2 regions of the Pantoea sp. F_5 genome follow, and region 1 is predicted to be linked to the other one. Evidence: predicted binding sites of a transcription regulator. Region 1 holds the regulator's gene; the other holds the start of a gene.
The links. Region 1 encodes CRP, which controls carbon source genes, mostly activating them, when cyclic AMP is high. Its sites were predicted from a motif close to ATGTGANNNNNNTCACAT; they were not measured.

Region 1 (4,923 bases):
GGGTCGTTTATCTCGCACATCAATACGCTGGTGGTGCCTGGCGGCAAAATGGGTCTGGCCATGGAGCTGATCATGGGGCCGCTGGTGAAGCGGCTGATGGAAGGTAAGCGGATAGAGTAAGAGGTCAGCAAAAAACCCTCAGACAGCAGATGCCTTTCGCAAAAATGTAAAACCGGCTTTTCTGCGGATAAAGGCTTGCTGCTGAGCAGGCTTCAGGGAGCATACGCCTTTCGCAAAGACGCAAAACCGCCATCCCTGGCAGGCTCAGCGCGGGCCATCCCTGGCCCGCTATGCTTTGCTACAGGTGTATGCTCCCTTCGCTTCACGTCCGGCAGCCACATCCGGTTTCAGGGAGCTCGCTTCAGACAGACCCTGATCACAAAGAATCTGACAGCAGCATATAAGCTCAACACGCAGGGAACCGGGTCAGAAGAGGAAAGCGTCCCACGCCAGGGATAAAAACGCCGGGAGCGTTTTTGAACAACGCAACGCGTTGGCCCGGCTACAGGCGCACTTCAGGGATGAGGTGCGTAATCGCGTGGGCCGAGCGCCCAGGGATGGTTTAAGCGACTTTCCGATCTGGCCCGGTTTTCTGCGCAGGCTCGATCTTACCGCCGCCCAATGTTGCACGGGCCGTTAATGGTCGTTTTCAGATACTACAGCTCAATCACCTCATAGCTATGCGTAATCGTCACACCTTTACCCAGCATGATGGCCACAGAGCAGTATTTCTCTGCCGAAAGATCGACGGCGCGTGAGACCGCTTTATCCTGGAGCGCTTTGCCACTCACGATAAAATGCAGGTTGATGTGCGTAAAGATTCGCGGTGCTTCTTCACGACGTTCTGAGGTCAGTTTTACTTCACAATCAGCCACATCGTTGCGGCCTTTTTGCAGAATTGATACCACGTCAATCGCGCTGCATCCACCTGCCGCCATCAGCACCATCTCCATTGGGCTGGGCGCTTTATCACCCGAATTGCCATCCATCAGTATCTGATGGCCGGATGAGGATTCTCCAAGGAATGTCAGCCCTTCTACCCATTTCACTCTTGCCTGCATGATTTTTGCTCCGGAATACGCTGTTTTGTCGCCAGAGTACGCTTTCACCTGGTAAACAGCAATCCAGAGAAATCCGCCTGTAGCTGAAGCGAGACAACAGAAGACAGTCGGCAAAAGCTGTGCTACAAACAGTGCTGAAAATATTTTTCGTCACCCGATGGCGAAGCCGGGAAGAATGAAGCGCACTGCGCCTGATGCGGCCCGAATAATTTCCTGAAAAGGAAACGCTTGAAGCTTTCACCGCCTGACAGGGAAAACTGCCCCCTGTATTTTGGGCACGATTACAACAGAGGATAATAGCGAATGGTTCTCGGCAAACCGCAAACAGACCCTACACTCGAATGGTTCCTGTCCCATTGCCATATTCACAAGTATCCATCCAAAAGTACGCTGATTCACCAAGGTGAAAAAGCAGAAACGCTTTACTACATCGTGAAAGGTTCCGTCGCGGTTCTGATTAAAGATGAAGAAGGCAAAGAGATGATTCTTTCCTACCTGAATCAGGGCGATTTTATTGGTGAGCTTGGCCTGTTCGAAGAAGGTCAGGAGCGCAGCGCCTGGGTACGTGCGAAAAGCGCGTGCGAAGTCGCGGAGATTTCTTACAAGAAATTCCGTCAGCTGATCCAGGTGAATCCCGACATCCTGATGCGACTCTCCTCGCAGATGGCGCGTCGCCTGCAGGTCACGTCTGAAAAAGTGGGTAACCTCGCTTTCCTCGACGTCACCGGACGCATTGCTCAGACCCTGCTTAACCTGGCGAAGCAGCCAGATGCCATGACGCATCCCGACGGCATGCAAATTAAAATCACTCGTCAGGAAATTGGCCAGATTGTGGGTTGTTCACGTGAAACCGTGGGCCGTATTCTGAAGATGCTGGAAGATCAGAACCTGATCTCCGCACACGGTAAAACCATCGTCGTTTACGGCACCCGCTAACTCCTGTCATCCACGGCGTGATGGCAACATCACGCCGTTATTGTTTGTGTTGGGCCGATGTGGCGTCGAATCATTTATCATCCTGAAGTTAACTACGCCTTGCGGCAAACGCTGGTGCTCTGCCTGCCGGTCGCGTTGGGCTGGCTGGCTGGCGACCTGCAAAAAGGTCTGCTGTTCTCATTAGTGCCCGCCTGCTGCAATATCGCCGGTCTCGATACTCCGCATAAACGCTTTTTCAAACGTCTGATTGTGGGCGGCAGCCTGTTTGCCCTCGGCAGCTTTCTGATCCAGTGGCTCACCCTGCATGCGATTCCACTGCCGCTGATCCTCTTCGCTATGCCTTTGCTGCTTGGCGTCACCGGTGAGATTAGCCCGCTGCACGGCCGTCTGCTGCCCGGTACGCTTATTGCCGCCATCTTTACCCTCAGCCTGATTGGCCGCATGCCCATCTATGTCACTCCGCTGCTCTATATCGGCGGCACACTCTGGTATGGGATATTTAACTGGTTCTGGTTCTGGCTGTGGAAAGAGCAGCCGATGCGGGAGAGCCTGAGCCTGATTTACCGCGAGCTGGCCAACTACTGTGACGCCAAATATACCCTGCTGACGCAGCTGACCGATCCCGAAAAAGCGCTGCCGCCGCTGCTGGCTCACCAGCAGAAAGTGGTCGATCTGATCAACACCTGTTATCAGCAGATGCACATGCTGTCGGCAAGCCGCGATCACAGCCATAAGCGGCTAACGCGCGCTTTCCAGGTGGCGCTCGATCTGCAGGAGCATATCTCGGTCAGCCTGCATCGGCCGGAAGAAGTACAGAAGCTGGTAGAGCAGAGCCATGCTGAAGCGGTGATCCGCTGGAATGCCAAAACCATCTCGGCCCGGTTGCGGGTGCTGGCAGATAACATTCTTTATCACCAGTTACCCGACCGCTTTGCGATGGATAAACAGCTCGGCGCGCTGGAGAAAATCGCCCATCAGCATCCCGATAATCCGGTGGGTAACTTCTGCCTTTATCACTTCAACCGCATTGCGCGGGTGCTGCGCACCCAGAAGCCGCTTTACCAGCGCGATTTGATGGCAGACCGCCAGCGCCGCCTGCCGCTGTTACCGGCGCTGCGCAGCTATCTCTCGTTTCGCTCGTCGGCGCTGCGTACGGCGGGTCGCTTTGCGGTGATGCTGATGCTGGGCAGCGCGCTGGCGCTGTTCTTTAATATCCCCAAACCCTACTGGATCCTGATGACCATTATGTTCGTCAGCCAGAACGGCTACAGCGCCACCCGCGTCCGTATTCAGCACCGGGCGTTGGGCACCTTTGCCGGCCTGGTCATCGCGGCCGCTACGCTGCGGCTGGCGGTGCCGGAGTCCCTGGTGCTGTTGATCATGCTGGCGATAACCTTTATCAGCTATCGCTTTACCCGCCAGTTCTATGGCTGGTCGATGATTGGCTTTACGGTCACGGCAGTTTACTCGCTGCAACTGCTGTCACTGAATGGTGCGCAGTTTCTGCTGCCGCGACTGATGGATACGCTGATGGGCTGTCTGATCGCCTTTGGCGGGATGCTGTGGTTATGGCCGCAGTGGCAGAGCGGCTTACTGCGGCAGAACGCCCACGACGCGCTGGAAACCTACCAGGATGCACTGCGGCTCTTGCTGGGCGATGAACAGTCGCCAGAGAAACTGGCTTATCAGCGAGTGAAAGTGAATCAGGCACACAATGCGCTGTTTAACTCGCTAAATCAGGCGATGCAGGAACCCGCGTTCAACTCGCGCTATCTGACTGATATGCGGCTCTGGGTCACCCACAGTCAGTTTATTGTCGAGCATATCAATGCGATAACGATTCTGGCGCGCGAGCACACGATGCTGACCGCCTCGCTGGCTCAACGCTATCTGCAATCCTGCGAAATTGCGCTGCAGCGGTGTCAGCAGCGGCTGGAATATGATGGTGAAAGCTCACAGGTGAATCTGCTGGATGACCTGGAGAACATCAGTGAGGGACCGATTACGGTGGTGGAGCAGCATGTGCGGCGCATTCTCGATCATCTGAGCGTGATGTACACCATTTCATCGCTGGCGTGGAACCAGCGACCGCAACATGGCCGCTGGCTGATCAGACGCTTACGTAAAAACTAAGCTAGCCGTTAAGCACTTTGCCGACGGCGGTGGCGAAGCGGCTCATGCCCTCTTCAATGTCGGCCGGTTCGATGATCAGCGACGGGGCAAAACGCATCACATCGGTGCCAGCTACCAGTACCATCACACCTTCAGCGGCAGCGGCAGCGGCATTCAGAATGTCGCGCGACCTGCCGGCATGCTGAGGTTTAAGCGCCGCGCCAATCAGCAGACCTTTACCGCGAATGTCACTGAACAGGTCATACTTTGCGTCGATGGCCTGCAGCGCCGTGACAAAGTGCTGGCGACGCATCTCCACGCCCGCCAGCACCTCCGGCGTATTGATAATATCCAGCGCGGTTTCGGCAATGGCACAGGCGAGCGGGTTGCCGCCATAGGTGGTGCCATGCACGCCCGGTGCCATGGTCGAAGCAATCTCGTTGGTGGTCAGCATGGCGCTGACCGGGAAACCGCCGCCCAGCGCTTTGGCTGAGGTCAGGATATCGGGCTGGACGCCATAATGCTCATAGGCGAACAGCTTGCCGCTGCGTCCCATGCCGCTCTGCACTTCGTCCAGTACCAGCAGCGCCTGATGCTGATCGCAAAGCGCACGCAGTCCCTGCATAAATTCCTGCGTCGCAGGCATGACGCCGCCCTCACCCTGAATCGGTTCAACCACAATGGCACAGGTGTGATCGTCAATGACCGCTTTTACAGCGTCCAGGTCATTGAACGGTACGTGGACAATATCCGCCGGTTTCGGACCGAATCCGTCAGAATATTTTGGCTGGCCGCCCACCGTAACGGTAAACAG
Region 2 (4,923 bases), on a different contig from region 1:
AGCTGATGACGATTGATATAGTCGGCAATAAAGTCTTCCATCATCATGAGCCCCCAAACTGCGCCTGGTTCAGCGCCAGGGTTGCCAGCAGCGTGATGGCGTCCGGCATCACCCGCTCATCAAAGTCGAATTTCGCATTGTGATGACCCGCCGCCAGCTCACAGCCAAAAATGACGTAAGAGGCCTGACCGCCGCGCTCTTTTACCCGCTCCATCATGTAGGTCGCATCTTCTGATCCTGCCGCCTGCGCTTTACGATCGACCACCGAGTCGAAGATACCGAGCGCGTCCGCCTGCTGATGGATGAAATCGACCCACGGCTGCGTCGGGGTACAGCTTCGCGCAGCACCCATCAGCGAAACTTCCTGCTCAACGCCATACATCGCTGCTGCACCGGCAATCACCCGCAGCGCCTGCTGATAAATATCGTCGTTAACCTGATTGGTCACGCCACGGGTTTCGACCTTCAGCAGAGCGCAGTCAGGCACTACGTTGCGGCCGGTTCCGGCCTGCAGCACGCCCACGTTGACCCGCGCCACGCCGCCGCTGTGCTGGGTTAAGCCATGCAGCGCCAGCGTCGCCTGTGCGGCGGCCAGCAGGGCATTGCGACCCTCTTCAGGGCGACCGCCTGCGTGGGCACCGATGCCGGTAAAGTGAACATCCAGCTTGGTGGTGGCCAGGAAGCTGTCGCTGCCGCAGACCACTTCGCCTGCCGGCACGCCGGTGCCGATGTGAATCGCGGTGAAGCGCTCAACGTCATCGACCACGCCCGCGGCGACCATCGCTTTTGCGCCGCGCACGCCCTCTTCGGCGGGCTGGAAGATCAGTTTAATCGTGCCGCTGAGCTGATCTTTCATCGCCATCAGCACTGAGGCGAGGCCCAGCCCAATGGTGGTATGACCATCGTGGCCGCAGGCGTGCATCATCCCGGCGTTACAGGAGACAAACCCTTCGCGCTGCGGCAGATGATCGGCTGCCTGGCTTTCATTGAGATCCAGTGCATCCATATCGACCCGGAAGCCCATCACCGGACCGGGACGGCCGGTCTCAAGCGTCGCCACGATGCCGCAGAATCCACCGGAGAAGTGACTGATCCACTGCGGCAGCGCGCCCTGTTGCAACGCACGTGCCTCCTGCTGCTTCAGTATGGCTTCGTCGGGCAAGCCCATCCGCGCATCGGCATCGACGACCTCACGGCCCAGCTTCAGTTGATAACCGAGCTTATGCAGTTCTTCTGCGACTAACGTCGCGGTGCGGAACTCCAGCCAGCCCGATTCGGCGTAGTGATGGAAGTCGCGACGCCACTGTTGCAGCTGTGGCAGCAGGGCGCTGATGCGGTCTGAAAGGGATTTCATCGGCTCTCTCCTCATTGTTGATTTTTTATGCACTGCGTCGAATCTACACAATGGTACTGGGCGGCATAAGATGCGAATATCTTGTGACTGATAAACAACGGTTATCGCAAAACTATGTCTGCCAATCTCAAACTTCATCAGCTGCGTGCCTTCACTGACGTGGCGCGACAGGGCAGTATCCGGGCGGCAAGCCGTCTTTCCGGGCTGTCGCAACCGGCGTTAACCAAAGCGATTCAGGAACTGGAGCGAGAGCTGGGAGCAAAGCTGTTTATCCGCCGCCAGCAGGGCGTGGTACTGACCGATATCGGTGATAACTTTTTTCGCCATGCCAGCCTGGTGCTGGCTGAGCTGCGGGTTGCAGAAGAGGATATCCAGCAGCGACTGGGGCTGGGTGGCGGTCAGGTGAACATCGGCGTGGGTGGCAGCGTGGCGCGCACCATCATGCCGCAGGTGATAAACCAGTTTCATCGCGAATACCCGCTGGTTAAGGTACGCATCGTTGAAGGCCAGCTGGTGTCGATGGTGCATGAACTGCGTCAGGGGGCGCTCGATTTCACCATCAACACCTACGATCAGAGCCATCTCGATCAGGAGCTGATGTATGAAAGGGTAATGGAGCGCGAGTATAAAGTGGTGGTGCGTAAAGGCCACCCGCTGGAAAAGGCCCGTTCTCTGGCGGCGTTACAGCAGGCGGACTGGACGATGCCAACGCCGAAAGGGAGTTACTATCGCCTGCTGCACGATTTGTTTGGCGAGCGCGGCATGGCACCCAAAATCGTGGTGACCTGTGAAACCTTTATGGCCTGCACCAGCCTGGTGGCGCAAAGCGATTTCATCAGCATTCTGTCGGTCGACGTGATTGACGATCCCATTCTGGGGCGGTCGCTGGTGGCGCTGACGCTCGACGAGCCTCTGCCGAAAGCGATCTTCTACCTGATCCAGCGCAAAGACACCGCGTTGACGCCGATGAGCAGTTATATGGCGCAACTCTTTCGGCGTTATTGTCATTAAAATCAGTGAGTAAAGCCGATCGTCTACACTGTAGAGGTACTGTAAAAAATCCACCCGACAAATAGAGGTTACGATGCAAGTCAGTCCTTATCTGTTTCTCTATGGCCGTTGTGAAGAGGCTATCGACTTTTACCTGCAGGCGACCGGGGGAGAGCTGCTCTCCAAAATGAAATTTGGTGACATGCCGGATCAGGGTGAGCAGGTCGGCGATCAGTCCGCAGCGCCGCAGCCGCCAGAAAAGATCATGCATGCCCAGCTGCGTATCGGTGACGGTGAGCTGATGCTGAGCGACGGCAACACTGAGAAGCCGCCCGCGTCTGAACATGCCGGTTACGCGGTCAGTCTTTCTACCAATGATGTTGAAGAGGGCAAAGCCTGGTTTGAGAAATTGTCGGCAGGCGGCAAGGTGACAACGGAGTGGCAGGAGACATTCTGGTCGAACGGATTCGCGATGTTCATTGATAAGTTCAACATTCCATGGCGCATCAACGTTGAGAAGCCACAGGAATAACCGAAGGTAAGATGCAGGACTGAGTTGTTAAACCTGCCTCTCAAAAGCTGGCCTGGAGGAATTAACGCCCCAGGCCAGTTTTCCTGCGCAACGGGCGCTTTTTTCAGCCGCCCGTTATCATTATCAGAAGTTATAACCCGCCACCAGGTAGTAACCCCAGCCAGTCGATTTCACTTCAAATGGTCCTTTGCCGAAGTTCAGCTCCTGACCATCTGCCCACTGTCCGCCGTTGTGGAAGTAACGCGCCACCGCAGAAATATGCCAGTGATCGTAACCCAGTGACAGAATGTGGCTGGAGGCGATGGAGTTGCTGGTACGTGATGAACCGCCTTTCTCGTTGAGGTCAGAACCCCAGTCGAAGTTGGTGAAGCCCACATAGCCCAGATTACCGCCCCACAGCTGGGTGATAGGCACGAAGTATTTCACCTTGAAGCGATAGCCATCCCAGCTGTTTTCGTTCGCCGCGCCATAGTTTTCCCACTGATATTTGGCATAGACGTTCAGCGACAGGCCGACATCGCTATGCGTATCGATATCGGTGCCCAGACCCATATACCAGGTATTCTGACGGTTGTCGCTGTTGCGGCCCATATCGTAGATATAGTTATTGGCGAAATACCACTCCTTGAACGGACCAAAAGCCAGGCTGGTGCCGGTCAGTTTGTCGATAGAGAAGCGCGGTTCAATCTCCATAAACATCGGTGAACCGTGGTCGAACACGCCGTTGGCATTGCTGTTGCCCACGCCGAAGAAGTTAGGCACGTCCAGATAGCCATAGAAATCGAACCACTCTTTCTTCGCAAACGCTTCATATTCCAGATAAACGTCGTTGTTAAACTGCGGTCCGAAACGCGTGTGGTAGCTGCCTACCACGTTAACGCTCTGATGCCACCAGTCGGAGAGGTACTGCGGATCGCTTTCAGCAGCCTGCGCAGCACCACTCAATGAACATGCCAGCACGGCACCTGCTATCAACGTTTTAAATTTCATTATCATCAGCCACATGCTTTTGACCGCCGCACAGCAGACGCAGTCAGAGAGAAGTCGGTCCCTGGAGGGGAGTGAGGTATTCAGCAAAAAACAGCCAGTTCTTCAGCCCGCGTAGCGTGCCTGTAACAGATCGATAGAAAATAGATTTTGCTCACGTTTGTCAAAAAGTGTTGCATTACAATTCAGCTAAAATGTGATGCGCTTCACAATAATGACCGGGATCGAACGGAACCAGGCAACCGTTTACGTTGTCTGGTTCGTGATCAAACAGGCGGGATCAGGGAAGGGTGACGCGAACCTGCAAACCACAAACAGCCCCCTGTGGCGTCAGGCAGTTGGAAAGGGCGACGTGAATCTGATGTTTCTGTGCGACGTTACGCACAATGGAAAGTCCCAGCCCGCTGCCCTGGGCTTTGACATCAGGCGAACGGGTAAAACGGTCGAACGCGCGTTCGATAAAGGATTCCGGCATGCCCGGTCCATTATCGACAATATCGACCACCGTTTTGCCCGCGACCCGATGCAGTAGCACATCGACCAGGCTGCCTTCCGGCGTGTGCAACATAGCGTTACCGATCAGGTTATCGAACAGGCTGCGCAATTCGGAACGGCTGGCCTGCAGACGGTACTGCGTTGAGCCATTAAAGCCGATATCAATGCCGCGTTTGTCCGCCACCACCATCAGCTGCTCAATGCTCTCTTTCAGCAGATCTTCCAGCTCAATATGCTCCACACTGGCCACCACGCTCTGGTCATCCTGGCGTGAGACATTGAGTAACTGTGTGACCAGGTGCCGGGTACGCGTGACGCCCGCTTCCAGCTGGCTGAACTGACGGCTCGCTTCGCCGGGCTGGATGTGCTGACGCAAATTTTCCAGTTGTAACGTCACCGCTGTTACTGGTGTACGCAGCTCATGGGCAGCATCTTCCAGGAACTGACGCTGCGACGACCAGGCGTCACGTAGCTTACTCAGCAGCGAGTTGTAAGCGGCTACCAGCGGCAGAATCTCATCCGGTAAGCCCTCCGGTGAGACATTATGTGGATGATGGGTTTCCTG

Region 2: a site for CRP is predicted at 4,058-4,075, ahead of F3I44_RS12715 (nucleoside-specific channel-forming protein Tsx). Genes of this name have one in related genera too.

The regions. Positions count from the first base shown of each region.
Region 1 is NZ_VWUO01000006.1:19,899-24,821, forward strand. It holds gene F3I44_RS09550 (phosphoribulokinase) at 1-120, shown strand, start outside; gene F3I44_RS09555 (OsmC family protein) at 657-1,061, opposite strand; gene crp (cAMP-activated global transcriptional regulator CRP) at 1,365-1,997, shown strand; gene F3I44_RS09565 (YccS/YhfK family putative transporter) at 2,055-4,130, shown strand; gene F3I44_RS09570 (aspartate aminotransferase family protein) at 4,132-4,923, opposite strand, start outside.
Region 2 is NZ_VWUO01000008.1:134,896-139,818, reverse strand. It holds gene F3I44_RS12735 (M20 family metallopeptidase) at 1-44, opposite strand, end outside; gene F3I44_RS12730 (amidohydrolase) at 44-1,354, opposite strand; gene F3I44_RS12725 (LysR family transcriptional regulator) at 1,469-2,365, shown strand; gene yjdN (VOC family metalloprotein YjdN) at 2,439-2,876, shown strand; gene F3I44_RS12715 (nucleoside-specific channel-forming protein Tsx) at 3,000-3,866, opposite strand; gene F3I44_RS12710 (HAMP domain-containing sensor histidine kinase) at 4,144-4,923, opposite strand, start outside.